Regions from separate parts of the Tepidibacter sp. Z1-5 genome, predicted to be linked through region 2. Evidence: riboswitches for the same ligand, from Rfam matches in the RefSeq annotation. Region 2 holds a riboswitch; each other region holds the start of a gene.
The links. Region 2 has a riboswitch for glycine ahead of WJW32_RS07765 (GrdX family protein). Riboswitches for the same ligand answer to the same signal wherever they lie in the genome.

Region 1 (10,282 bases), on a different contig from region 2:
AATACCTAAAATTTCTCCCTTTTTAATGTTTAGATTTACACCCTTTACATATTCTCCTGGCATAGATACTTTTAGGTCTTTAATAGACATCATTACTTCTTCATTTTTATCATCACTTTCTTCATTCGTATTTAAGCTTTCAATTTTCCTACCAACCATCAATTCTGCAAGCTGCATTACATTTGTATCTTTTTTGTCAAGTGCTGCTACGAACTCTCCATCTCTTAGTATAGTTATATTATCAGCTGCCTCCATTACCTCATCTAATCTATGAGTTATAAACAATATTGCAATGCCTGAATCAGATATTCTTTTCATAGCCTTTAATAAATTATCTGCTTCGCTTTCTGTTAAAACTGCAGTAGGTTCATCAAATACCAAAAGCTTTATATTACTCTTATCTATCTCTCTAGCGATCTCTATAAACTGCATATAACCTACTGGAAGTCCTGACACCTTAGACTTTTCGTCAATGTCTATTCCTAATTTATCTAAATCTTTTCTTGCATCCTTATTCATACTATCAAAATCTAGACTATTTAGACTAGATCCCATAATTTTGCTTAGCATATTGTGTTTAGTAGTTTCTCTATTTAGTTTTATATTCTCAGTTATATTAAATCCCGGAATAAGCATAAACTCCTGATGGACCATTCCGATACCTAGATTCATTGCTTCATTAGGAGATTTAATATCAACCTTTTTACCATCTATATGTATTTCACCTTCAAATCCACCAGTAGAATGAATAACAGGCATCCCAAACAATATGTTCATAAGTGTAGATTTACCAGCCCCATTTTCTCCTAAAAGAGCGTGTATTTCTCCTTTTCTAGCTGATAAATTTATTCCCTTTAAAACTTGGTTACCGAAATAATCTTTTTTAATGTTTTTCATTTGAATGACATATTCTTCACTCAACCCAAATCCCCCTTATATGTAAATTAAGGTTGCCATAAAAAGGCAACCCTATATTTAATATCCTTATTTAGAAAGTTATATAATCTGAAAGTACCATAAAGAAATTGTCAAATGTATTTCCTGTACTTTCATTCGTAAATGTACTTAATTTCATTTCCATGCCTGATACATTCTTAAATATTTCTTCTATTTTAGCTTTATCTACCTTACCATTAGTATTTCCTTCTAAGAATGCTTTAGCGTACTCAACTCCGCTTTCAACAAACATCATATTAACAGGAACTGGCCATGTAGAGAATCTACCTGTTCCACCTTTTTCAGCTATCTTAGATTTAATTTCTCCAACTACATAATCAATATCACCTTTTTTATCATCAGGTATTTGAATTCCTAATGCTCCTGGGAATGCATGGTATGGAGATGGACAACATGGTTGTGGATATATAGCACCTTGTTCTAAGGCAGCTTTTATAAGTGGCTCTTGCATAGAACAGTTAGTACTAAAGAATGCTGTATCTTTTCCAAGCTCAGCAACTTTTCTTGGAACATCTTCTAATATAAATTGCTGTGCTCCAGGAACACCTGCATCTCCTGTTGGATCTGGAGCTGTTGCATCTACAAAATCCATATTTAACTTTTTGCAAGTTTCTCTAAGTAAATCTCTTCTCATGGCAAGTAATTGATACGACATATGTCTTGGGAAAGAATAGTGAACAAGTTTTGTAGCACCCATTTTTTTAGCTTGTTCTGCTATAGTAGTTCCCATTCCAAGTTCATCTGCTTGAAATACTACATCAGCTTTTGATGCTATCATATCTGGATCTTCTCCTGGAACACCAACTATGAATAGCATATCTGGTCTTATTTCTCTAGCCTTATCTATAGCTGCTGATACCCCTGGTATACCTTGAACTATAACAATCGCTTTAACTTCTGGATCTGTTGCCATGCTCATAACATTTGCTATAGTTGTTTCTTGTTCTTTCATAAAGTTATCAGGATATGTTTGAAGAACTATCATATCACCATATTTTTTCTTCATTTTTTCTGCTGCTCTATACTCCTCTTCACCTTGAGATACTGTGCCTGTCATAATTCCAATTTTAAAACCTTCTTTTTTTTCAGCTACTTGACCACAGCCAACAAGTCCTATAATCATAACTGTTGCCATAAATATGGCTAAAATCTTCTTAATCATTTTTAACCCCCTTTTAATTTGTTAATATATAGATATGCATGTACTATATGTTTTAATGCATATTATATTAATAATTCCAATTAAATTTATGAAATGCAACACTTAATTGAATATTCAACATATGAATTATTCTTTTTTTGAAATTTTTCTGTTTTGCAACTAATTTTTGGGGAATAATATATTAGGTAATATTTTTATTATTTATTTAGAAAGGGGATTTTTATGTCTAAAAAAGATTTATTAGAAAAAGGAGCTGTCCTTCAAAGAGACAAAGAAACTTATGCAATAGCACCACATCTACCTGGAGGAATTATATCAACTGACACCTTAAGAAAAATTGCAGATACTGCTGATAAATACAATGCACAGGCAGTAAAAGTAACATCATCTCAGAGAATAGCAATTGTAGGTCTTAAAGAAGATGATATAGATAATGCCTGGGAAGATTTAGAAATGAAGCCAGGGGCTGCTATAGGACTTTGTGTACGAAGTGTTAAGTTCTGTCCTGGAACAACATTTTGTAAAAGAGGACAACAAGATTCAGTAGGAGTAGGTATGAAATTAGATGAACTATATCACGGAATGAATCTTCCAAATAAGCTTAAAATAGGGGTTAGCGGATGTCCAAATTCATGTGCAGATAATCATTTTAGAGATATTGGTATAATGGGTACGCCTAAAGGATTCAGGATTCAAGTTGGAGGAAAAGGAGGCTTAAAGCCTAGATTAAGCAATACTTTATTTGAACATGTTGATGAAGATGAAGTATTCAAAATAATAGATAAGGTAGTCAAGGTATACTCTAAGAATGCACTAAAACATGAGAGATTAGGATCATATATAGATAGAGTTGGATTTGAAGAATTTAAAAAGGAAATAGAATAGCAAAAAAGACCCCGTACGGGGTCTTTTTATTATTTAGTAACGTTATGGTTAGTATTTTCCCAAAACTCTGCATTTTCTATACCATGTTTTTTTGAATTGAATACAGGGTCTTTTCCTTCTGCCATTTGGTCTTCATAGTCTTTAAGTGCTATAAGAGCAGGTTTTGCCATTATAAGTATTGCTATAACATTTAACCAAGCCATTGTTCCAACACCTACGTCTCCTAAAGCCCATGCTAAATTTGCAGTTCTTATAGCTCCATAAAAAGTAGTTAAAAGCATTGCAAATCTTAAAACATTTATTAATGATTTGTTATTACTTTTTCTAATTAAATAAGCAACATTAGTTTCAGCAATATAATAATATGCCATTAAAGTAGTAAAAGCAAAGAAGAATAAAGCTATCGCAACAAATGCACTACCAAAAGATGGGAACAATGTTTCAACAGCTCTTTGTGTATATATAGGACCTATTTCAACATCTCCTAAATTATTAGCTATAAATCCTCCAGCTCCATCATAAATGTTGTACATACCAGTAATTAAAATCATAAATCCAGTAGCTGAACAAACGAATAAAGTATCTATATATACTGAAAATGCTTGAACTAATCCTTGCTTTGCAGGATGTGAAACTTCAGCCGCTGCTGCTGCATGTGGGCTAGTTCCTTGACCCGCCTCATTTGAATAAATACCACGCTTAACTCCCCAAGAAATAGCAAGACCTAGTATACCAGCAAATGCAGGCTGTGCTCCAAATGCACTCTTAAATACTAATACTATAACTGATGGTAATTGAGATATATTTACAATTATTATGATAAGTGCAACCAATATATAACCAGTAGCCATAACAGGTACTATTATTTCAGCTGCTTTACTTATACGCTTAACTCCACCAAATATTATAAGTCCTAAAAATACAACTAGTATTATTCCTGTCACTATAGGATTTATTCCAAATGCATTATTAAGTCCTGCTGCTATACTATTAGACTGAACTCCTGGTAAGAAAAATCCCATTGCTATTATAGTTGCAACTACAAATATAGTAGCATACCATTTATTATTCATTCCCTTTTCTATATAATATGCTGGTCCTCCACGATACTCTCCATCTTGTTCAACCTTATATATTTGAGCTAAAGTAGCCTCAACATAAGCTGAACCTGCTCCTAAAAATGCTATTATCCACATCCAAAATAGTGCTCCTGGTCCTCCCATGGCTATAGCAGTTGCAACACCCGCTATATTTCCAGTTCCTACACGACCCGATACAGATAGTGCAAATGCTTGGAACGAAGACACACCTTTTTCTGACGAGGATCCACCAAATAATAATCTTACCATATCCTTGATAAGTCTAACTTGTAAAAAACGAGTTCTGATAGAAAAGTATATCCCAGCTCCTAAACATAGAATAATAAGTGCTTTGCTCCAAATCAATCCATTTATAATGCCGACTATATGTTCCATATGATTCCTCCTTTTAAATTTTTTTGATTCTTTGATGCAAAAACAAAACTTGAAATTATAAAACATTGAAAAGTAAAACTGAAATCTTAAATGATAAGTAAAACAAAAAGATGTAAAGAAGAGAAATCAAAAAAGTCAAATCATAAAGATTTGACCTCTGGGATTTATTCCGATAAGAATAATCTCTGTCCTTTTACCTGAGAGTTTGACTAATATTTCTATTAGCTTTCCCCTTCGGTGCTCTCTATTGAGTCTCTCCAGAGGATCGTCTGATAACGCTTTTTCATTATCTTCATCCGAACTATTCAATTAATCTCTTTATACTTTAATATACAATTAAAGTCAATCAATTATTCTTAATTTTCTAATTATTTCAAATTTTCATAGCAAATTAAACTTTTTCCATTTTCAAACCAATGTTTTTTTAAACCCATTTGTTTTTTTGCAATCTTCTAAATATTATGTTTTTATTATTTATTGCCTTATAACCCAATATATTATAGAATTAATATGTTAAATTTTATTCTACTTAGGGGGTTTTTTATCTTGAATATAGCATTAATTGGAGCAGGAACAGGTGGCAAAAATATTATACAAGCAATAAACGATGTGGATTCTATAAATATATCTTTAGTTATAGATAGAAATTTAGATGCACCAGGTATAGTTCTTTGTAAAAATTTAGGTATAGATTATTCACAATCTATAGATGATTTAACTAATCACAATGTTGATATAATAATAGAAGCTACTGGAAATAATAACGTTATTAAATTATTACAAGAAAAATTTAGTCATAAATGCACTATAATAGATTCTACTGGAGCTCTTTTAGTAATGACTCTAGTAGATAGAAATATAGATACTCTATCTCAACTTAACAACCATATTTCCATAATTAGAAATACTTCAACTATAGTAAAAACTGAATTAGACGACATATCATTGTCAATAGATAATATGCATGGTATAAGCGATACACTTTTAAATTCTACTAAAACTTCTATAACACACATACAAGATACTGATAAAATAATAAAGTATGTAAATAAAATAGCTCATCAAACTAAAATACTAGGTATAAACGCTACTATAGAAGCTGCTAGAGCTGGTCAAGCTGGAAAAGGATTTTCTGTAGTTGCAAATGAAGTTCAAAAGCTCGCTACAAATAGTGAGGGATTTGCTAGAGAAATTAATGAAATACTTGGAAAAATAACAGATGAGATAAAAACCATATCTAATGAAGTAGATAAACTAAAAAATCTTTCAAAAGCTCAAACGGATTCTTCTAATAAAGTACAAGTTGCCGTTGATAAACTAATAACCGAAACTTCTATTTAAAATTCGCTTCATGCTAACGCATGGCTCATGTCGCCAACGAGCCCTCCGGGCTTCGTTGCTCAAAATAGTTGCAAGTGTAGATTTTTAATAAATGTTATCTATTAGATTCAAAATCATATAAGTTCCTTAGAAATTAAAAAATACGCCATGGCATGGCGTATTTTTTTAATCTAATATTTTAACATCAGTCATATGACTTCTCTTTCCAAGCTTTAAAACTTCTATACCTTTAGAAGTCTTAGTAGATTGAAGCTCTATATCCTTAGTATTTATAGTAGAGAATTTTTTATTATTTTTATAAAGTTCTAAATCAACATCATCCTTTATAAAAAGCATACGAACAAGTTCTGACTTATCAGAATAAGCTTTTACTAACTTTCTTCTATTAGTCTTAGTCTTATAATTTTCAATATGAGTTTTAGCTATTTTTGCATCCTTAAAGCAATAAAGCATATACCCTTCATAATTATTAGAAAGACACATATATATAATATTTTCATCTTCTTTTAACTTTAATAAATTAGTTAAATACTCCCCTAAAGAACTAGCTTTACAATCAGCAATCTCATAAACTTTTAATTTATATAAGTTCTGTTTATTTGAAAAAAGAAGAATCTCTTCCTTATTATTAGCATTTATTTTTTGTATTATAAAGTCCTCATCTTTAAGCTTTTGCTCTGAAAAAGATCTCAAAGAGGCAAGAGATATCTTCTTAAAGTAATTTTCATTAGTCAAAAATAATTTAACATTATAGTCATCTATTAAATGTTCATCTTTTATTTCTTTTATATCATCACCACTTATTATTTCTGTTTTTCTAGGTTTTTTGTATTTTTTAGAAACCTCTTTTAAGTCATTTATTATTATATTCTTTATTTTTTTCTCACTTTGAATTGTTTCATTAAGATTTTTTAAATCAGACTGTAAAGTCTTTATATTGTTTAACTGCTTTAATATATATTCATTATTTAAATTTCTAAGCTTTATCTCAGCTATATATTCAGCCTGAATTTCATCTATGCCAAAACCTTTCATCAGATTAGGTATAACCAATTTATCCTCTTTAGTATTTCTAATTATATCAATAGCCTTATCTATATCAAGAAGAATCTTTTCAAGCCCTAAAAGAAGATGAAGTCTATCTGTCTTTTTCTCTATATCATATTCTAGATATCCTTTTATACATTCTACTCTAAAATTAATCCATTCTTTTAAAACGCTCTTTATACCTAATACCTTTGGCTGTCCATTTATTAACATATTAAAATTACAAGAGAAACTATCTTCAAGAGTAGTCATCTTGTAAAGCTTATTCATAAGTAAGTCTACATCTGTGTTTCTTTTTAAATCAACAGTTACCTTAAGACCATTTAAATCCGTTTCATCTCTGACATCTGCTATTTCTTTTATTTTATTTTCCTTGACTAAATCTATTATCTTATCTATTATAGTCTCTATATTAGTTGTATAAGGAATTTCATATATTTCTATGCAATTATTTTTTTTGTCATATCTATACTTAGCTCTTAATTTAAAACTCCCTCTTCCGGTTTCATATATCTTTCTCATTTGATCTTTTGAATATATTATATATCCACCGGTTGAAAAATCTGGAGACTTTATATAATCACTTATATCAATATCTTCATTTTTAATATAATTAATAGTAGCAGTACATACTTCTTCCAAATTAAAGCTACATATACTACTCGACATACCAACAGCTATACCTTGATTTGCATTTACAAGTACATTAGGATACGTTGTAGGTAAAAGCACAGGCTCCTTTAAAGTACCATCATAGTTATCTACAAACTTCACAGTATTTTTATCTATATCCTTAAAAATTTCTTTGCATATATCGTCTAATTTTACCTCTGTATATCTAGGTGCTGCAAAACTCATATCCTTAGAATATTTTTTACCAAAGTTTCCTTTAGAATCTATAAACGCATGAAGTAGCGAATCATTTCCTCTTGTAAGCCTAACTAACGTCTCATATATTGCCATATCTCCATGAGGATTCAACTTCATAGTCTGTCCAACAACATTTGCCGACTTTGTTTTATTTGAATTTAAAAGTCCCATTTTATACATAGTATACAGTAACTTTCTATGACTAGGTTTAAACCCATCTATTTCAGGAATAGCTCTTGATACTATTACACTCATAGCGTACGGCATATAATTTTCTTCTAGTGTTTTTGTAATATTTTGTTTTTCTATATTTTCAATCATAAATCTTCACTCCCCTTAACTAACATCTGTCACATCCATATAGTTATGTCCATACTCAGCTATGAATCTTTTTCTTTCTTTGATATCGTCCCCTAGTAACATATCAAATACAAATTGTGTTTTTTCAACATCTTCAGGAAGCACCTGAATAAGTCTTCTACTTTCAGGATTCATAGTAGTTTGCCACATCATCTCAGGCTCATTTTCTCCAAGTCCCTTTGACCTTTGTATAGTATATTTACTCTTTATCTTAGATAATATATTATTTTTTTCTTTTTCATTATAAGCAAAATAAGTTTTTCTCGATGTATTTATTTCAAATAATGGCGATTCAGCTATATATACCTTTCCTTGTTCTATTAACATAGGTACGAGTCTATAAAGCATTGTAAGTATAAGTGTTCTAATTTGGAATCCATCTACATCTGCATCGGTACATATTATTACCTTATCCCAATTTAAATTATTTATATCAAATGTATTCAAATCTTTATTGTGCTTAGACTCTATTTGAACACCACAACCAAGAACCTTTAATAAATCTGTTATTATATCACTTTTGAATATTTTATCATAGTCAGCTTTAAGACAGTTAAGTATCTTACCTCTAACAGGTATTATAGCTTGAAATTCTGCATTTCTTCCCATTTTACAAGAACCAAGTGCAGAATCTCCCTCAACTATGAATAATTCTCTTTTACTAACATCCTTAGTTCTACAATCAACAAACTTTTTTACTCTATTTTTTATATCTATATTTCCACCTAACTGCTTCTTAATATTTATTCTAGTTTTTTCAGCTCTTTCTCTACTTCTTTTATTAACCAAAACTTGTTCACATATTTTATTTGCCTCTAGTTTATTCTCTATAAAATATATCTCTAATTTTTCTTTTAATAAATCAGTTATAGATTCTTGTATGAATTTATTAGTTATAGATTTTTTGGTTTGATTTTCATAACTTGTAATTGTAGAAAACGAATTCGTAACTAATATTAAACTATCCGATATATCTACAAAACTTATCTTTTTCTCCCCTTTGTTGTATTTATTATTATCTTTCAAATACTTATCTATCATATATATAAATGCATTCTTAACTGCCTTATCAGGAGATCCTCCATATTCTAAAAAACTAGAGTTATGATAATATTCAATTAAATTAATTTCATTATTAAAACAAAACCCTACCTGAACTTTAAGTTTATACTCAGGCTTGTCCTCTCTATCTCTACCGCGTCTTTCATCTTCATATAATTGTACACCAGTAAATCCTTTTGAATTGTTTACCTCATCTATATAATCCAAAATACCATTTTCATAACAGTATTCGTAATTATTATCAGTTTCTTCATCATAAATATTGAATTTAAGATTTGAATTTACTATAGCCTGTTTTTTAATTATATCTTTATAATAATCTATATCTATTTTTATATCAGTAAATACATCTATATCAGGCTTCCACTTTATTATAGTCCCTGTATGTTCATAATCACACTTTTCTTTTTTAAGACCTCCTATATTCTCACCTTTTTCAAAATGAAGGTCATACTTATATCCGTCTCTATACACCGTAACATCCATATATTCTGAACTATATTGAGTAGCACAGCTTCCCAATCCATTAAGACCTAAACTAAATTCATAGTTTTCACCTGAATTATTTTTATACTTACCACCTGCATACAATTCACAAAATACTAATTCCCAGTTATATCTATCTTCTTTTTCATTATAATCAAGAGGTATTCCTCTTCCTCTATCCTTTATTATTATAGAATTATCGATACATCTTGTTATTTCAATTATATTTCCAAAGCCTTCTCTTGCCTCATCTATAGAATTTGATAATATTTCAAATACAGAGTGCTTACATCCTTCAATACCATCTGAGCCAAATATTACACTAGGTCTTAATCTAACTCTGTCTGCCCCCTTAAGAGATGATATACTATTATTTCCATAGTCGTTGTTTTTGTTCATATATATTACCACCTTCTATTTTTAATTTCCTATTTTACACTACACAAAACCTATGTTCGTGTCAAGATTATTATTCTATCTATATTGAAATTATATAACTCTCAAGCTATATCTAATATGGATTTAAGATCTAAATTAGCAACTATTTTTGAGCAACGGAGCCCGTTAGGACTCGTTGGCTACATGAGCTATGCGTTAGCATGAAGCGAATTTTTATACATATAATTTAAATTATATG
Region 2 (10,282 bases):
TAAGGGTAAAAAGCAAGCGAAACAAACTAGCATTAGATTGAAAGATGAAAAAATAGATTTTATATATTCAAGTCCTTTAAAGAGAGCTATAGATACGGCTAAAGAAATATCTCAAATAAACAATGTAGATATAAATATTTTAGACGAACTTAAAGAAATGAACTTTGGCGATTTTGAAGGGTTAACATTTAAGGATATAGAGTCTAACTATAAAGAAGAATATGAAAGATTAAAAAATAAATCTTTTGAATATAATTTTCCAAATGGAGAGAATATGATAGGATTTCACGGCAGAATATCTAACAAAATCGATGATATAATTAAGGAGCAAGATGATAAAACTGTATTAATAGTGTCGCATGCTGGGGTTATAAGGGCTTGTTTATCTCATCTTATAACTAAAGATCATACATATCATTGGAATTTTAAAATAGATAATTGCAGTATAACTATAGTTGAAGTTGTTGATAATTTCTCTGTTATACACAATTTAAACAATACTGAGCATTTGAGGTGATAAAAATGAAATATAAATTAATAGTAACTGATATGGATGGAACTCTTTTAAGTAACCATAAAGAAATTACTAAAGAAAATAAGAAGGCTTTAAAGAAAGCAACGGAAATGGGAGCAAAGGTAGCAATAGCTACTGGAAGAATATATACATCTGCTAGATATTATGCAAATTTATTAGAACTAGATGCTCCGATAATAGCTTGCAATGGAGCTATTATAAGAGAAGAAAAAACTAATAATACATTATATAAAAATACTATGAATAAAGACGACTGTAAAAAGGTAGCAAATATATGTGATGAATTTGGTATATATTATCATTTTTACAATGATACAGGGTTTTATTGCAAAGAACTTAAATATTCATCTCTTCAATATTCTAAGTGGAATGAAACACAAACAGAAGAAAATAGAGTGAATATAAAAGTTATGGATGATCCTATAAAATTCATACAGAATACAGAGGATATACTAAAATTTGTAGTAATTGATGATGACCTAGATAAACTAGATAAAGTGAGAAAAGAACTTGAGAAAATAGATAATATAGAAGTTAGTAAATCATGGCATAACAATATAGAAGTTATGAATAACGGTGTGAGCAAGGGTCAAGCTGTGAAAAAACTTGCAGAGCATTTTGGATTCAAGCAAGATGAAATAATAACATTTGGAGATAATTTTAATGATTTGAGTATGATAGAATACGCTGGAATGGGAGTTGCCATGGGAAATTCTGAAGATAAGGTAAAGGAAAAAGCTAATCTTATAACTGATTCTAATGAACGAAGTGGAGTGGCGAAAGCGTTAAATGAATTATTAAATATAAAATATTAAAGAAGGTTGTGAATGTATTGGAAAAAGAAATTGTATCTATACTTGGGTGTAGAGAATATGATTACAATTTGGTAAAAGAATCAATAGAACAATCCTTTGAAAATTTAGGTGGAATAGATAAATATATAGATAAAAATGATACGGTTTTACTAAAGTTAAATCTTCTGATGAAAAAGAAACCAGAAGATGCAACTACTACACACCCTATATTTGCAAAAGCATTAGCACAGACTATCATAGATTATGGAGCTAAAGTTATTATAGGAGATAGTCCAGGAGGTCCTTTTAACACAAATTTATTAAAAGGAGTATACAAGGCGTGTGGAATAGAACAAATAGCAAATGATACAGGAGCAAAACTAAATTACAATACAAATTCAGTAGAAATTAAGAATGACAATGGACTAATATTAAAAAAAATAACTGCTATAGAAATTTTGAATGAAGTAGATAAGGTTATATCTGTTTCTAAGTTGAAGACTCATGGCATGATGATGTTTACGGGCGCAGTTAAAAATATGTTTGGAGTAGTTGCAGGTCTTGAAAAAGCAGAGTATCACGTTAGAATGCCAGAAAATGTTGATTTTTCAAATGCTTTGGTTGATATATGTATGGCATCTAAACCTATATTATCTTTTATGGATGGTATAGTTGGGATGCAAGGAGAAGGACCAAGTGCAGGGGATGCAAGAGATATAGGTGTTGTTATAGCGTCTACCAGCCCATATCATTTAGATGTTGTAGCAACTAATATTATTGGATTAAAGTCTATTAAAGTACCAACTATTCAAAGGTGCGTAGAAAGAAATCTATGCTCTGGAACCTTTGAAGATATAGAATTAAAGGGAGATAATATAGAAAGTTTTATAATAGATGATTTTGTAATTCCAGAGATAAGAAGCTTAGACTTACTAGATGGGAAAGTACCAAAATTTTTAAGAGAAATACTTAATGTTTTTTTACAGCCAAGACCTGTATTTATACATGATAAATGTGTAGGATGTGGAGATTGTGCAAAAAATTGTCCTCCTAAGGTTATAAATATGGTAGATAGAAGGCCTATAGTGAATTTAGATGGGTGCATAAGATGTTTTTGCTGTCAAGAATTATGTCCTGTGGAGGCTGTTGATATAAAAAGACCTTTATTAATGAAACTGTTAGCAAAGCTATAAAGTTGTTTTAAAGAAAAAATTAATATATAATTATATGGAAATTTATAAAGTAAAACTTAATTCAGATGAAGTCTTAGAACTCTTAGCTTTCGGATGAATATAAATATTAATAATAATGAAGTTTAGAATAGGAGAATGTTTATGTCGATAAATATAGTTTTAGTAGAGCCTGAAATACCTCAAAATACAGGAAATATAATAAGAACATGTGCTGCAACTGGAGCAACACTGCATTTAGTAAGACCTCTTGGGTTTTCTATGGATAACAAATATTTAAAAAGAGCAGGACTAGATTATTGGGATTTAGCAGATGTTCAGTACTATGATAGCTTTGATGAGCTTAAAGAGAACAATAAAAACGCTAAGTTTTTTTATTCTACAACGAAAACTAATCAAAATCATAGTGATGTAAAATATGAGAAAGGCTGTTTTATAGTATTTGGAAAAGAGACTAAAGGTCTTCCTGTAGATTTACTTAATGATAATAAAGAAACATGTATAAGAGTGCCAATGAGAGATATAGAAAGAGCTAGATCGTTAAACTTATCTAATTCTGTTGCTATAGTTGCTTATGAAGCATTAAGACAAATTGGTTATCCAGACATGAGATAAGGGGTGTGGAATATGGTAAAAATAGTTACAGATAGTGTATCTGATTTACCTAGAGAGTACATTGAAAAATACGATATAAGAGTTATGAATCTAAATATTATGTTTGGAGAAGAGACATACAAGGATAGAGTAGGAATAACTCCTAACGAAGTATTTAAAAGAATTAAAAATAATAATGAACTTCCTAAAACAAGTCAAGTAACTCCATTTGAATTTATACAGACATTTGATGAGCTAACCAATGAATCTAATGAAGTGTTAGCAATTTTAATGTCTTCTAAAATGAGTGGAACATATAATTCTGCTGTTATTGCGAAGAATGAACTTAGTGACAAAAAAATAGAAGTTATGGATTCTAAAGGAATAACATTAGGATATGGTCTAATAGTAATAGAAGCTGCTAAAATGGCTAAACAAGGAAAGTCACTTGATGATATAAAGGAAAGAATACAAGTTATGATAGATAACATGGAATATTTAATAGTATTTGATACATTAGAATATGCATATAAAGGTGGAAGGATAAGCAAAAGTCAGTACATGATATCTAACTTTTTAAATATAAAGCCTATAGTTACAATGAAAGATGGAGAAATAGTAGTAAAAGATAAGGTTAGAGGAAGAAAGAAAGTTATAAAGTGGTTAACTGATTATATAAAAAATAATAATATAGATATTACTGATAAGGTTATAGGCATTAATCATGTAAATGATTTAGATTATCTAGAAAAGCTGAAGACTGACCTAATTAAAGAATTTAATCCAAAAGATATAATAGTTTCAGATGTTGGTTGTACTGTAGCAGTATATTCAGGGTTAAGTGCTATAGCTATCTATTTTGAAAAGGGGGCGTAATATGAGTATAAAAATAATAACAGATAGTTTGTCAGATTTACCAAAAGATTTGATAAAAAAGTTTGACATTGAAGTGCTTCCTCTTACGGTTATATTTGAAGATACAGAATATAGAGACGGTATAGATTTAACTAGCGAGGAATTTTATAAAAAGCTGAAGGAAAGCTCATCAATTCCTAAAACTAGTCAAATTACACCTGCTAAATTTAAAGAGGTTTTTGAAAAGTATTTAAGTACACATGAACATATAATTTATATATCTGGCTCTTCTAGAGCAACTGGTACATATCAATCATCTATTATAGCTAAAGATTTACTTGAAAATGATAATATATACATATTTGATACTATGGCTTTGTCATTTGGATGTGGTATTATGGTTTTAAAAGCAGCTGAAATGGCTAAAGAAGAAAAAGATGTTCAAGAAATTCTATTAGAATTAGAAAATATGAAAAATAGTGTGGATCATATATTTACAGTTGATACATTGGAATACCTTCAAAAAGGAGGAAGAATTTCATCCACTAAGGCAGCTATAGGAACTATATTAAATATAAAACCTATACTTACTGTTGAAGAAGGTCTTGTTTCTCAACTTGATCAAGTTAGAGGTAAGAAAAAAGTTATATCTAAGATGATAGAAATAGCTAAAAAAAGAAGTAATAATATACAAAATCAGATTATAGGTGTAAGTCATGCTGAAAATGAAGAATTATTAGATGAATTTAAAAGAGTTATAAAAGAAGAATTAAAACCTAAGGATATAATCGTTACAAATATAGGATCAGCCATAGGAACACATGCAGGTCCAGGAACTATAGCAATATTTTATATGAAATAATATAAAAAAGACTCTCAAAGTATTGAGAGTTTTTTTGTTAAGAGGATCATATAATTTTAAATTAAAATGGATTGTTGTCAAAAAATAATCATAATTGCAAAATGTCGAAATGTTTTGAAAAAATACTGTAATATCTATTGATAAAGTTATAACTTTTATTTATAATGTACTTAAGAGATATAAAAAAATTAAATAGTTGCTGGAAGAAGAATAAGGGAGAGAGCTAAACGCCGCCGAAGGGACAAGTTTTATTTTAACCTAAAAAATGAAATGAAATTCTCAGGCAAAAGGACCTTATTTAGACAGAACTCTGGATAAAACAGAGAAGTGAACTCGTAGGGTATCACTTCTCTTTTTTTATACGCATATTATACAGAAAATTCTGAAATATATTTTATATAGGAGATGATGTATATGAAGATAATCACTAATAATTCATTAGTATTACAAAAATTTGATGATATATATGAAGTAGAGTATATAGATGGAGATTTTATGGAAATACTAACTACTTGTAGGGATTATATACATAACAAATATAAATTATTGACACATCCATTGGCTGGAAGTATAAAGCCAAATGAAACACCATATAAAACCATAATGATAGATGATGTAGATAAATTAGATACCGAATCGCTTTTGCTTATCGAAAAAGCTATAAACACTACTAAAAAATTTCAAAACAATTTTAAAACACCATTGTGGATAGATACAGTATTAGAAGATTTTAAAGTTATAGACCTAGATCTAATAAACAATGTTATAGAAACTGTTAATTATTACGTTAAGTAAAAATGTATATGTTACCTTAAAGTTAAAAGTTCTAAAACTTCATCTAAATTAATTTTTGCTTTATATAAAAAAAGAAATAAAATTTTTATAAAACAATGCTAAAAATTTAACAAATCGTAATGAAGAATAACTCAGTTTGTTTATATTAGCAAAAACTTGCTAATAATAAATATAAATTATATGCAAAAATTTGAAAAGGAGGTAGTTTTATGTTATCACTGGATAAAAATATATTTGAAACAGAAGTTCTGCAAGCACAAGGGTATATTTTAGTGGATTTTTGGAGTGAAGGATGTGAACCTTGTAAAGCTTTAATGCCAGATGTTGAAAAATTATCTGAGGAATATGCTGATAAAATCAAATTTTGCAAGTTAGATACAACCAAAGCTAGAAGACTTGCTATAAAGCAAAAGGTTCTAGGTCTTCCAACCATAGCTTTATACAAAGATGGTGAAAAGATAGAAGAAGTTACAAAAGATGATGCTACTAAAGAAAATATAGAAAATATGATAAAGAAGTATTTGTAAGTTTTTAAAGACTAAAATTGAATGAAACAAATTTATTTTTAGTCTTTTAAATAAAAAGGGAGGTGACATTATGCGTCTAGAGTTAGGAAATATCTTCATTAAGGATCTAAAATTTGATAATAAAACTAAGGTTGAGGATGGAATATTATACGTAAATAAAGATGAGATGATCAAAGAAATTGGAGCAGATGAGCATATAAAGTCAATTGAAATTGAGATTGCTCGTCCGGGAGAAAGTGTAAGAATAACTCCAGTTAAAGACGTTATAGAACCAAGAGTTAAGGTTGAGGGTCCAGGAGGAATATTCCCTGGAGTATTGTCAAAGGTAGATACTGTAGGAAGTGGAAAAACTCATGTGCTTAAAGGAGCTGCTATTGTTACTACTGGTAAAATAGTAGGATTCCAAGAAGGTATAGTCGATATGTCTGGTCCAGGAGCTGAATATACTCCTTTTTCAAAATTATTAAATCTAGTAATTACAGCTGAGCCTGTAGAGGGATTAAAACAACATGAGCATGAAAAAGCTGTTCGTATGGTTGGATTTAAAGCTGCAGCATACTTAGGTGAAGCTGGTAGAGATGTTGAACCAGATGAAACTAAAGTTTATGAAACTGAGCCTTTACTTGAATCAGTTAAAAAATATCCAGACCTTCCAAAGGTAGGATATGTATATATGCTTCAAACACAAGGATTACTTCATGATACATATGTATATGGAGTTGATGCAAAGAAAATAGTTCCAACTATACTATATCCAACAGAAATAATGGATGGAGCAATAGTAAGTGGAAATTGTGTATCGGCTTGCGATAAAAACCCTACTTATGTACATGTTAATAACTCTATAGTACATGATTTATATGAAAAGCATGGAAAAGAAATAAATTTTGTAGGTATTATTATAACTAATGAAAACGTTTATCTTGCGGATAAAGAGAGATCTTCAAATTGGACTGCTAAATTATGTAATTATTTAGGATTAGATGGTGCAATAGTTTCTCAAGAAGGATTTGGAAATCCTGATACAGATCTTATAATGAACTGTAAGAAAATTGAAGGCCAAGGAGTAAAGACTGTTATTGTAACAGATGAATACGCAGGAAGAGATGGAGCGTCTCAGTCATTAGCAGATGCAGATTCTAAAGCGGATGCAGTTGTTACAGGAGGAAATGCAAATCAAGTAATAGTTTTACCCCCAATGGAAAAAGTTATAGGACATGTTGAATTTGTAGATACAATAGCTGGTGGATTTGATGGAAGTTTAAGAAATGATGGAAGTATAGAAGTAGAAATTCAAGCTATAACAGGTGCTACAAATGAAACGGGATTTGGATACTTAACTACTAAAGGATATTAGAAGAGAGGGTGAATATAATGGGATTTTATGATGCTAAAAAAGTTATTATAATTGGCGATAGAGATGGTATACCAGGCCCTGCTATGGAAGAGTGCTTAAAAGGCACTGGAGCAGAGGTTGTATTTTCATCAACAGAGTGTTTTGTCTGAACTGCTGCAGGAGCGATGGACCTTGAGAATCAACAACGAGTTAAGGATTTAACTGAAAAGCATGGAGCTGAAAACATCGTTGTTCTTTTAGGTGCCGCTGAAGCTGAAGCTGCTGGTCTAGCAGCTGAAACAGTAACTGCAGGAGATCCAACTTTTGCAGGACCACTTGCAGGTATTGAACTTGGACTTAGAGTATATCACGCTGTAGAAGATAAATTTAAAGGTGAAGTTGATGAATCTGTATATGAGGATCAAATAGGTATGATGGAAATGGTTCTTGAAGTAGACGAAATAATAGAGGAAATGAAGAATATAAGAGATGAATTCTGTAAGTTTAATGATTAGTAAAAAACCTGAGAGGGGTGAGCGTTAATGGAAAAAATAAAAGTAGTTCATTATATTAATCAATTTTTCGCAGGAATAGGAGGCGAGGAAAAGGCAGACACGAAGCCTTTAGTTATGGAAGAAATGCCTCCTATTAGTAAAAACTTAGATAAACTTTTAGGTGAAGAAGCCGAAGTTGTGGCAACTATAGTTTGTGGAGATTCATATTTTAATGAAAATTTAGAATCAGCAAAAAAAGAAGTTATGGATATGATAAAAGGATTTAATCCGGATTTATTTATAGCTGGACCAGCTTTTAATGCAGGAAGATATGGAGTAGCATCTGGATCGATTACTAAAGAAGTAAAAGATCAGCTTAATATACCTGTTCTTACTGGGATGTATCCTGAAAATCCAGGAGCAGATATGTTCAAAAAAGAACTTTATATAGTTGAAACAAGTAATTCTGCTGGTGGCATGAGAAAGGCTCTTCCTAGTATTGCTAAGTTTGCACTAAAACTTGCTAAAAAAGAAAATATAGGCTCACCTAAAGCTGAAGGTTATATTGAAAGAGGTGTTAGAGTAAATTACTTCTCGGATGTTAGAGGATCTTTAAGAGCTGTAGACATGATGATTAAAAAATTAAAAGGTGAGGAATATGTAACTGAGTATCCTATGCCTGATTTTGATAGAGTAGATCCAAATCCAGCGGTAAAAGATTTATCAAAGTGTAAAATTGCAATTGTAACTTCGGGTGGAATAGTTCCAAAAGGAAATCCTGATAGAATAGAATCATCTTCAGCATCAAAATATGGAAAATATGATATATCTGGATTTGATAATTTAACTGAAGAAACTCATGAAACTGCTCATGGAGGATATGATCCGATTTATGCAAATGCAGATGCTGACAGAGTATTGCCTGTTGATGTTTTAAGGGATTTAGAAAAAGAAGGAGTTATAGGAGAACTGAATAGATACTTCTATGCTACTGTAGGTAATGGAACATCTGTTGCAAATTCTAAGAGATATGCTAATGAATTTTCTAAAGAATTAGTTGAAGATGGTGTAGATGCAGTTATATTAACTTCTACATGAGGTACTTGTACTCGTTGTGGTGCAACGATGGTAAAAGAAATAGAAAGAGCTGGAATACCTGTTGTTCATATTTGTACAGTAGTTCCTATATCTTTAACAGTTGGAGCAAATAGAATAGTTCCAGCTATAGCAATACCGCATCCTCTAGGAAATCCAGTTTTAGATGCTAAAGATGAAAAATCACTTAGAAGAAAATTAGTTGAAAAATGTTTAAAAGCTTTAACTACAGAAGTTTCTGATCAAACTGTATTTGAAGATTAAGAATATGAAAAAACTGGGCAGGTATATACTTGTCCGGTTTTTCATTATAGTATATAATATTTTATGCTTAACAAATATTAAAATATATTATATAATGTTTATAACAAGTCCTACTAATAATATATTTATATAAGAATTTTATAGAATTTAAACTAATTTATATTAAAAGATTTAAATTTGAATAAATATAAAGATTAATTGAAATAATAATTTACATAAAAGTATGAATGTATCTTTGGGAAGATAAATTTTAAAAAAATTATATTTTTTTGAAATTTAAAAGGATTTTAAGCAGAAATATAAAATAGATAATATTCATGAAATATTCAATTAATATTGCATGAAATAATATATTAAAATAATAATCAAATCAAATGAGGAGGTTTATTTTTATGGCAATGAAGAAAAAATTAATTTCTCTTGCATTAACTGCAACATTACTTGGAACTATGGTAGTTGGGTGTTCTAAGCCTGCAGAAGAAAATGCTGGAGGAACTGAAGGTGCAAAAACAGTTAAGGTTGGTATGGTAACAGATACTGGTGGAGTTAATGACCAATCATTTAACCAATCTGCATGGGAAGGTCTTAAAAAAGGTGAGGCTGATTATGGAATAAAAACTAGTTATCAAGAATCAAAGCAAGATGCAGATTACGTACCAAATATAGAAAATCTAGTAGATCAGGAAAACGATTTAATTTGGGGAATTGGATTTAAGATGGCAGATGCTGTTAAGGAAGCTGCTGAAAATTACCCAGATCAAAAATTTGCTATAATAGATAACTCTTATGGAGATGAAACTCCTGAAAATGTAATAGGAGTAACTTTTAAAGAAGAGCAATGTTCTTACTTAGTTGGATTAATAGCGGGAAAAATGACTAAAACTAACAAGGTAGGATATATCGGTGGAATAGAAGTACCAGTTATACAAAAATTTGAATAT
Region 3 (10,282 bases), on a different contig from region 2:
TATAAATAAACTAATATGTGCTTCAAATGAAAACAATGTTTTATGTGACTTTATAAATACAGGAGTTTATGATATAAGACGAGAATTTAAGCTTACTTCATCTCCTTCTATGGATATTCTAATATCCAGCAATCTAGAAAGGCTGTTATATGAAATAAGCAGTGATAATCCATACTTAGTAAGAAATCTTATGGAAGAATTAAAAACTAATGGAATATACGAGATAGATGAAAATATGAAAAATAAACTAAATCACTTTTATGCTGACTTTGCAACCCAAGAAGAAACTTCATCAACTATAAAAGAAGTTTACAACGATTTTAACTATGTAATAGACACGCATACAAGCGTAGCTTACTGTGTTTATCAAAAATACAGACAAAAAACTAATGATTCTACAAAGACTATAATTGCATCAACGGCTAGCCCATTTAAATTTCCAGAAAGTGTTATAAAGTCAATAGATAACAACTATGATGTATTATCTGACTTTGGATTAATAGATAAATTATCCAATATATCGAATATAGAAATTCCTAAAGCTATACAAGAACTAAAAAGCAAAAGAGTAGTTCACTGTAGTATTTGTAAAAAAGATAAAATGAAATCTATTATTAATAATATATTGAATGTGTAGGTGATTAATATGATAAATGTAAGAATACCAGCAACGACTGCTAATGTAGGTCCTGGATTTGATTGTCTAGGAATAGCCCTTGATATATATAATAACTTTTTTATTGAAGAAATAGAAGATGGTCTTATAATAGAAGGTTGTGACGATGAATATTGTAATGAAGATAATCTAATATACAAATCCATGAAAAAATGCTTTGAAAAAATAGGATACAAACATAAAGGTATAAAAATCAAAATAGAAAATGATATTCCTATATCTCGAGGACTTGGAAGTAGTGCATCTTGTGTACTAGGAGGAATAATTGCAGCTAATAAAATAGCTGGTAGCAAATTAAATAAAGATGAAATATTAAAAATCGCATCAGAAATTGAAGGTCATCCAGATAACGTAGCACCTGCACTACTCGGAGGAATGGTTACTTCTATTAAGGAAGAAACTGACATATATTGCAGTAAAATAAATATCCCAAAAGGATTAAAGTTTTGTGCACTAATACCTGACTTTAAATTATCTACAGAAAAATCAAGAGCAGTTTTACCAAGTGAAATACCTTATAAAGATGGTGTTTTTAATGTAGGAAGAGTTTCTCTTATGGTATCTGCTTTAATTAACGGTCAATTTGATTTGATTAAACTTGCATGTAAAGATAACCTTCATCAAAAGTATAGAGGAAGCTTAATTAAAGACTATGATAATATAATAAAAAAATGTGAAAATTTAAACAGTGTAGGAGTATTTTTAAGCGGTGCTGGTCCAACTATAATGGCGATGATTAAAGAAGATGATATAAGTTTTTATGATAAAATTAAAGAATATACTTCTACTTTAGATAATACTTGGAATATAAAAGAACTCAATATAGACAATAATGAAATAGATATATACAAATAAACTCGATGGATCAAATCCATCGAGTTTTATTTTTTAAGATGCTTGTTTTTGTTTTTTCAATTCATCGAAATACATCTTAGTTTCTGCAGATATAACTCCACTAAGTCCTATTATGGCTATAAGATTTGGTATAGCCATAAGTCCATTAACTATATCAGCTACTGTCCATATTAAGCTAAGCTTTAAGAAAGGACCTATAGCAACAAGGAATATAAATATATATTTATAAGGTTTTATTCCTTTAACTCCAAATAAATACTCAGTACATCTCTCTCCATAATAATTCCAACCAAGTATAGTAGTAAAAGCAAAGAATATAAGTCCTATAGTAACTATTAATTCTCCAACTATAGGCATAGTAGGAAGTCCAGCTCTAAATGCAGCAGTTGTAGCAGCAGCACCTTCAACATTTGGATTACTCCACATACCCGTAAGAACTAAAGTTAAACCTGTCATTGTACATACTATTATAGTATCAAAGAATGTACCTGTCATCTGAACTAAACCTTGTCTTACGCAAGAATTAGTCTTAGCAGCAGCTGCAGCTATAGGAGCAGAACCAAGTCCTGATTCATTTGAGAATACACCTCTTGATACCCCACTCTTTAGTGCAAGTGCAACTGTTGATCCTGCAAATCCACCAGCCGCAGCTGTTGGGCTAAAAGCACTTTTAATTATAATACTTATTGTCTCAGGAATTTGACCTGCATTTAACAAAAGTATTATTAATGTACAAATTATATATGATACAGCCATAAAAGGAACTATAACCTGCGAAACCTTCGCTATACTCTTTATTCCTCCAAGAGTAACCATAGCAACAAATACAGTAAGTATTATTCCTGTTAATATAACCGGAACATTAAAAGCTATCTCAACAGCTGATGTTATAGAATTTACTTGTGCAAATGTTCCTATACCAAAGAAAGCAACACCTATTCCAAATACAGCAAAACATTTTGCAAGAAACTTATTTTTTAATCCTCTCTCAATATAATACATAGGGCCTCCTGACATCTGCCCATTATCATCTACAACTCTATATTTAACTGCTAAAAGTGATTCTGCATATTTTGTAGCCATACCAAAAAATGCAGCTACCCACATCCAAAATAAAGCTCCAGGTCCTCCAAGTCTTATTGCCGTAGCAACCCCGACTATATTTCCTGTACCTATAGTGGCTGATAAAGCTGTACATACAGCTGCAAAAGCAGATACATCACCTTTTGCCTTCATGTCTTTTGCTTCAGGATCTTCAGAAAAAAGATATTTAAGTGCTAATGGAAGTTTGAATATTTGTAAAAAACCTAGTTTAAATGATAAGTAGATACCCGTACCAACGAGTAATATGAGAAGTGGTGGTCCCCATATAAAAGAATTGATAGATTGTGCAACTTGATTAATTTGATTCATAACATTTACCTCCTGCTTTTATTATTGTAACTTAATTTTAAAAAGCGGGGAAAAAATTTCCCTGTCCTTTTACCTGAGAGTTTCACATACATAATTAAATGTAGTTTGCTCCTTCGGTGCTCCGTAGAGTCTCTCCAGAGATTTGTCCAACAACGGTCCTTTTACCTGAAAGATTTACTTCTTCGGTGATATTGCGCTCTCCCGCTGCCTTCATCCAAAACATCTATTAAATTTTTGTTTGTCTTATTAAGAAAGTATTATATTATTTTCATTTTGAATTGTCAATAATATAATACTTTGTTTTTTTGTAATACACTTTAATTATCAAATCGATTTATCTGAAACAATCTCATATCCTGATCTTTTTCATTATAATATAATTTACTCAACATAATACCACCTAAGATAGCAAATAATATTCCATTAGCTCCATACCCTAGACAATACCATAGATTCTCATGTTTTTTATCAGGTCCAATATATCCCAAGTTATCTTTAGTCGTTTCAAAACATCCACAGTATTTATACTCCACCTCTATATCATCTATATATTTAAACATAGATTTAAGCCTTTGTTCTAAAATAGAATATTTTGCACAAGCTATATCCTCATTTTCTATTTCTTTAAACTCCACATCTTCTCCACCTATAATCAACCTGTTGTCTTTTGTAGTTCTAAGGTAATTGTATGGATCCGAATTATCTCTAATCAATACTCTATCTTTCCACCCTATAATCTCTTTGACTGGTTTAGTAGCTATATTAAATGTATTATACTTAGTTCCAAAATTTTCATTCGTAAACAAGCTAGTATTATACCCTGTAGCAACAATTACTTTTTTTGCCCTAATCTTATATCCGTAAGATGTATGAACAGTTACCCCTTTATTTAAATATTCTATTTTTTTCGCCTCAGTATTTTCATACACAAGGGCACCTTTTTTCATACTCACTTCAAGAAGGTGATTAGTAAATTTATATGGATCAATCTCAGCTCCTCCTTCTTTTGACAATAGTCCAGCCTTTAAGTCAAAATTATACAGATTATCTGACTCATCTATATATTCAACATTAAATCCATTCTCTTTTCTAAATTTATACTCTTCTTTAATACCATTTTTTTCAAGGTTTTTAGCTGTATAAAGTAATGTATCTCTCTTTATGTAATCACACTTATTACCATATTCATCTACGAATTTTTCTATTTCTTTTAAAGCACACAGTCCAAGTTCGTATGCTCTTACAATATCTTTGCTTTCAATAGTCTCTCTAAGTTCAGATGCATTTTCATCTAATTCATATTGTAAAAGAGATGTTGTAACACTAGTACTTCCATGAGCTATTCTACCTTTTTCAATCACTACAGATTTTATATTATTTTTAGACATATAATAAGAGCATATACTTCCAGTTACTCCACCACCTACAATTATTACGTCAGTTTCTAAATCCTCCGTTAAATACGGGTATTGATTATTGATATTATTTATACTAGTAAATATAGGTTTTCCTTTTACATATTCCTGCATTAATTTCACTCCTAACTATCTATATTTTTATACAGATAGTTTAACCTTAGAATTTAATTTCAATTCTAAAAAAGTATCTATAATACATATAAATACTTTATACTTGTATATATTTATTTAATAATTTTTTTACTTCACTATTATAGTTTTCATATATGATGAAACTTATATTCTTTTCATCTAACTTAAGTTCTTCCTCTATTCTTTTAGTAATAGTACACCCTCCCCAATCTGTATTACCTAAAACATTAATTTGAATATTTTCATCTTTATATACTGATGATCTAAAGCTTACACCTGGATCACTTCCCATAATACAATACTTATAAATTCTTTCTTCCTTTTTTACAATCCATACACCAAAACCATAGTACCAACCATCTGCACAATTTGCTTGCGGTGTTAATAGTTTTTCAGTAATATCCTTGTCTAATATTTTATTATCAAATAAAACTTTCCAAATTTTTGTCATATGTAAAGCTGTAACAAATGCTCCTCCATCAGGACCTCCTATAATAGGTATAGAATACATATTTGTTCTCCATGTATTATTTTCTTCATCTTCAATATAACCATATGCACATCTTTCTGGTAATTTATCCAGTGAAAAATAGCCTGAATCATCCATATTACATATCTTAAATATATTTTTTTGTATATAATCTTGGAATTTCATTCCTGTCTGCTGTTCAATTATCAATCCTAACAGTATGTATCCAGCATTATTATAATCAAATTTGTCCCCTGGAGAAAATTTCATTTTTTAATTCATATATTTAGTGTATACTATTTGAATGGAATAATCTGATAATCATTGTATTAAATACAATAAAAAATAAAATAGGAGTTGGTTCAATGAATAATAAGACAGCATTATTGATTGTAGATGTACAAGTTGCAATGTTTTCATATGAAGATGCTAAGTTGTACAACTGTGAAAAAGTATTAGATAATATCTATAAGTTATTACAAAAAGCTCGTTCAACTAATACTCCAGTAATATTTGTTCAACATACTGGAAAATATGATGATGAGTTCGGCAGAGGAAAATCAACTTGGAAAATACACCCTAGAGTCGAACCATTAGAATCAGAAACAATTGTAGAGAAAAAGACATGGGATTCTTTCTACCAAACAGTTCTAAATGATGTATTGAAAAAACAAGAAATTAGCAAATTAGTTATTGCTGGTATGCAAACAGAATTTTGTATAGATACTACTTGTAGAAGGGCATTTAGTATGGGGTATGAAAATATTTTAGTTAAAGATGCCCATAGCACTTTCGATAGTAAAGTATTGAGTTCTTCTCAAATTATAGAGCACCACAACAATATTTTAGGTGAAAGATTTGTAGAACTGAAGACTACTAATGAAATAGATTTCAGTTGAATTTCAACAAATTTATTTCGCGAGAAATTCAAAAATCCCTATTTATAGGGATTTTTTTAATATTATTTAATAAAACTATTTTTTAGTATATCCATTTTTGCTATTTATTACTTACAATACTTTCTCCAGTTCTTTTTCCAAATACTAAAACTTCTGTTATAGCATTTCCTCCAAGCCTATTAGTACCATGAGTTCCTCCTACTATTTCTCCAGCAGCATATAGTCCCTGAATTATAGTTTTATCTTCTTTTTCTACTTGATTTTTATCGTTAATCCTTACACCACCCATTGTATGGTGAACTGCTGGAGCGACTACTTGAATATAATAAGGACCTTCACTTATTGATACTAAATTCCCTCTTCTATTAAACTCTTCGTCTTTACCATTTTGTACATAATTATTGTAAGATTCTAGAGTGTTTCTTAAAATATCTTTATCTATTTCGAAGAATTTAGCTCCATCTTCTATAGTTTTGAACTCCCCAAAAAGATTGTCTTTCATAAGTCTTTTTACTTCAGCCTCATGATTTATTGTTCCATTTCCTATTTTCTCAATTTCTTTTGACCAAATCAAATAAGCAACTTGTCCCTCTTGAGCTAATATATTTTCAGAAACAACATCTCTTCTGTCTAACTCTTCTACAAATCTTTTTCCATCTTTATTCACTAATATAGCTCCGTCAAATCTAGAACCACCAACATGAGAAAGTTCTCCTGTATTTGGATTAGAAATCGGGAAAGTTTGAATATAGTTCATATGAATAAATTTAGCTCCAAGCTCCTGACTCATAACGTGACCATGACCTGTTACACCACTAACATTAGTCGTCTTATATCTATCATCAAGCTTAGGATTATATTTTTTCCTCATTTCAACATTTCCACTAAATCCTCCAGTTGCAAGTATAACTCCGTATTCACCACTGAAAGTAATCTCTTTTTCATCAATTACAGCTTTCACCCCAACTACTCTTCCATTATCATCACAAATTAAATTTTTACAATCTACTCCAGTTATAATCTCTACCCCAAGAGATAAAGCCTTAGTTTTTAGTTTAGATATAAGCTCTATCGCATATTTTCCTTTAAACACTGAAGCTCTTGGAACCTTGTGTCCTCCAAAATGTATAAGCTTCTTCGGTTTAAACTCCACTTCTACAACTTCCTTTAACCATCTATATGTATCTAAAGCATTTTGTACAAGAATATCAACTTGATCTAAATAATTCTCTTGATCTCCACCTTGAAGTATATCATTATAGAAACTTTCTTTACTATCTATTATTTCATTTTCTTTTTGTTCATCATTTTCAGGAATATTAACTCCACCCATAGATACTAGTGTATTTCCACCTAGGTTATTCATTTTTTCTAATAATACTACTTTTGCTCCATTATCTGCTGCTGAAATTGCCGCTGAAAGACCTGCTCCACCTCCACCAACAACTACTACATCAAATTTTTCTACAGAATTCAGAATTTTTTTCTTTCCATTAATCTTCTCAAGATTCTCTGATTCTAATATTAGAACTTCTAATTCTTCTTTTTCCGCACCAGCTTTTATTAAAGCATTCTTTACAGCTTCTCTAATTCCTCTAGAACTCATAGAGCAACCCGATACATTAGGAACTAAAATAGTATTTTTTTCTATTATATTTTTAATAACATGCTCAAATGCTGGATCTGATATAATCTTTGTTTCGTTATGATTTATTACTGTTATATTATTTATCTTATTCTCAAGTATCTCAACTTGAATTTCTATACTTCCTCCATATCCATTTCCTATGCCTATATATTTACCATCTTTATACTGCATGTCTTACCTCCTAAATGTTATTAGTTTTATGTCCAACCATTTTTCAACATATTAGATTATACCTTCATATAAAGATTCGGTCAATTTATATTTACTTACACAAAAAGAAGAGTATCTCTACTCTCCTTAAAATTTTTCTTTTCTATTAAATACCTTATTAGTAATCCAAGCACACGTTAATCCCATCATAATACCTACAACAACATCAGATGGATAATGGACAAATAAATATAATCTTGAAAAAGTTATTAATGTAGCTAATACTAAAAACACTATTCCATACTGTTTTAATTCTTTTGCTAAAATACCAGCTACTGCAAATGATGATGCAGTATGGCCCGAAGGAAATGAATACGTGGAAGGAGCTTTTATTATTAAATTAAAAGTTGGATGATCAACAAATGGCCTAGCACGTTTCACTAAAGGCTTAATCAATCCTTCACCTAAAATTCCTGTTAAAATCAATGCTGTCATTGCCATAATTCCAACCCTTCTAGTTTTCTTATTAATTACTAGAAATAATGAAATAACAATCCACATTATACCTTTATCTCCTAATATAGTCATGAAAATCATTAGTTTGTTTAGAACTGTATTACTTATAACTTCTTGAATGTAGCTTAATATTTCTAAATCGATATTCTGTATTGTCTCAAACATTTATTTCCACCTTTTCGGATAACTATTTTTTCTTATTAAGATTATATACTATTTTGTTATCATAGTGAAAAAAATCACTTCATCAATCTAATATGCTAATGCCACGAAGAAATCTTATTAGAATTTATTCCACCTCTCCCTATCCACCTAAATATTTTAATAATTACTTTAACTTAACCCTATAATTATTATTAGTATCATACGTGTTGTATATAATATAATCTCCATCATTCCAATAAGAGTCTACCTTATCTGAAGTTTTAAATACTACATTTTGATTTTTATCAAACACTACAATCCCATAATCTTCTTTATCTCGTAATTCGCATATTATATAATCACTTCTTAAATCTATTCCAACTACCTTCTGTTTTTTCATAAGTAATTTAGGCTCTTGTCCTATTTTCTTATAAAATATCTCCTCTGTTTTATCTGATATATAATATATTATATCATTATCAATCTTAAACCAACCTACATCCCCATCTATAACTACACTTTGATTTTCACCATTTAATCCCATAGAGTAAAGCTTTTTATCATTATCTGATTTAAAGTAAATTTTATCATCAGCTATATAAAATTCATGAGCTTCAATGGAACTTAACTGTTTCATTTCATTAGTATTCATATTTATCTTATATATTTTATTCTCATCATTATTACTATCTGGTTTATATGCAGTTACATACATATCATCGCCTATAATTTTTATACTTGATCCATACCTTCCATACTTATAATCTTTATTTCCTATGTATTCTCTTTTATAGTCTTCTTCTTCATAATATAAATTACCATGCGAAACTAATGGTCCATAGTCATAGCATATTATGCGATCTTTATATTTTATATAATCACTGAATCCACTCGTAACATATTCAACTGCATTATCCTTATTTATCTTGTATGTATAATCACTTCCCATTGAAGCACTACCTAAATGATATGTAAAATAAATTCCTTCATCTTGTTTGAAAAAATAAACACCGCTTAGATAATCACCTTTTAAATAATATAGTTTAGATGTTTTTTTAACATTATCTACTTTTGCACTATATACATATTTCTTATTTTTAATATTTGCAACATAATAATAATATCCATTATACATACATAGATTACTATATTCATCCTTATAAGGTAGCTCCAACTTTTTAACTTCTAAATTACGCGACTTTATATATAATCCTTTCTTAGAATCAAATTTATAATCCCAACCAAATTCATCAACTGCAAATTTCCACGTCATAGGAAAATAAGTCACATTATTGAACACAAGTAATGGATACTCCTCATTGGAATTATCTACACTCTTTGCATTGACCTTTATATTAAAATCAGCAATACTCGCTGTATATGTTCTATTATTTTTAGATTTTATTAACTCTGGCCTATACTCTCCTATAACCCCACTCTTATTTATCTCAAGACCATCCTCATTTGTCCACTTACTCTCAATTCCCATAAATCTACACTGATAAAATGTCATAGGAAAATACGTAATACCTTTATACACTACAAGAGGATATTTTGAATGAGCATTATCCACCTTAGAATCATTTAATACAACACTATATCTCGGTAACGATACGGATACATCCTGTGCAAAAGAACAAATAGGACACAATACAAATAAAATGCTAGCAACTATAATAAGTTTTCTTGACATATAAACCACCTCTTTCTTTTCCAATATTATACAATATACAATTCGCCATTTTACTTTTTATTCCTCCATTTGTCAAATTTAAATTTATTAAAAAAAAAGCTAGTTGCTAAACTATAAATTTGTACTCTTTTTTAAGAACATTAAAGAAAGGAAGCAAATGCTTCCTTTCTTTAATGTTCTTAGTTTTTTATCTCATTTCATTTCCTGGTTTTGAAATTGAGCTTAAAGCGTCACCCGCTTCATTCACATGTATATTTACATTTGCTAAA

Region 1: another riboswitch for glycine. It lies ahead of WJW32_RS13520 (alanine/glycine:cation symporter family protein); the one in region 2 lies ahead of WJW32_RS07765 (GrdX family protein).
Region 3: another riboswitch for glycine. It lies ahead of WJW32_RS06125 (alanine/glycine:cation symporter family protein); the one in region 2 lies ahead of WJW32_RS07765 (GrdX family protein).

Annotation. Positions count from the first base shown of each region.
Region 1 covers NZ_JBBMMD010000077.1:8,066-18,347, reverse strand. The annotation lists gene WJW32_RS13535 (sugar ABC transporter ATP-binding protein) at 1-921, opposite strand, end outside; gene WJW32_RS13530 (DUF3798 domain-containing protein) at 989-2,119, opposite strand; gene WJW32_RS13525 (hypothetical protein) at 2,342-3,004, shown strand; gene WJW32_RS13520 (alanine/glycine:cation symporter family protein) at 3,034-4,479, opposite strand; glycine riboswitch at 4,655-4,750, opposite strand; gene WJW32_RS13515 (methyl-accepting chemotaxis protein) at 5,026-5,820, shown strand; gene WJW32_RS13510 (DNA gyrase subunit A) at 5,986-8,058, opposite strand; gene WJW32_RS13505 (DNA gyrase/topoisomerase IV subunit B) at 8,074-10,044, opposite strand.
Region 2 covers NZ_JBBMMD010000035.1:90,688-100,969, reverse strand. The annotation lists gene WJW32_RS07795 (histidine phosphatase family protein) at 1-517, shown strand, start outside; gene WJW32_RS07790 (Cof-type HAD-IIB family hydrolase) at 523-1,350, shown strand; gene WJW32_RS07785 (DUF362 domain-containing protein) at 1,359-2,522, shown strand; gene trmL (tRNA (uridine(34)/cytosine(34)/5-carboxymethylaminomethyluridine(34)-2'-O)-methyltransferase TrmL) at 2,664-3,134, shown strand; gene WJW32_RS07775 (DegV family protein) at 3,147-3,989, shown strand; gene WJW32_RS07770 (DegV family protein) at 3,991-4,830, shown strand; glycine riboswitch at 5,034-5,135, shown strand; gene WJW32_RS07765 (GrdX family protein) at 5,245-5,625, shown strand; gene trxA (thioredoxin TrxA) at 5,835-6,152, shown strand; gene WJW32_RS07755 (glycine/sarcosine/betaine reductase component B subunit) at 6,223-7,509, shown strand; gene grdA (glycine/sarcosine/betaine reductase complex selenoprotein A) at 7,527-8,003, shown strand; gene grdB (glycine reductase complex selenoprotein B) at 8,031-9,341, shown strand; gene WJW32_RS07740 (BMP family lipoprotein) at 9,740-10,282, shown strand, end outside.
Region 3 covers NZ_JBBMMD010000024.1:31,348-41,629, reverse strand. The annotation lists gene thrC (threonine synthase) at 1-637, shown strand, start outside; gene thrB (homoserine kinase) at 647-1,531, shown strand; gene WJW32_RS06125 (alanine/glycine:cation symporter family protein) at 1,565-2,944, opposite strand; glycine riboswitch at 3,003-3,085, opposite strand; glycine riboswitch at 3,088-3,158, opposite strand; gene WJW32_RS06120 (NAD(P)/FAD-dependent oxidoreductase) at 3,262-4,473, opposite strand; gene WJW32_RS06115 (serine hydrolase domain-containing protein) at 4,571-5,233, opposite strand; gene WJW32_RS06110 (cysteine hydrolase family protein) at 5,329-5,862, shown strand; gene WJW32_RS06105 (flavocytochrome c) at 5,963-7,681, opposite strand; gene WJW32_RS06100 (phosphatase PAP2 family protein) at 7,808-8,341, opposite strand; gene WJW32_RS06095 (hypothetical protein) at 8,505-10,013, opposite strand; gene WJW32_RS06090 (CBS domain-containing protein) at 10,201-10,282, opposite strand, start outside.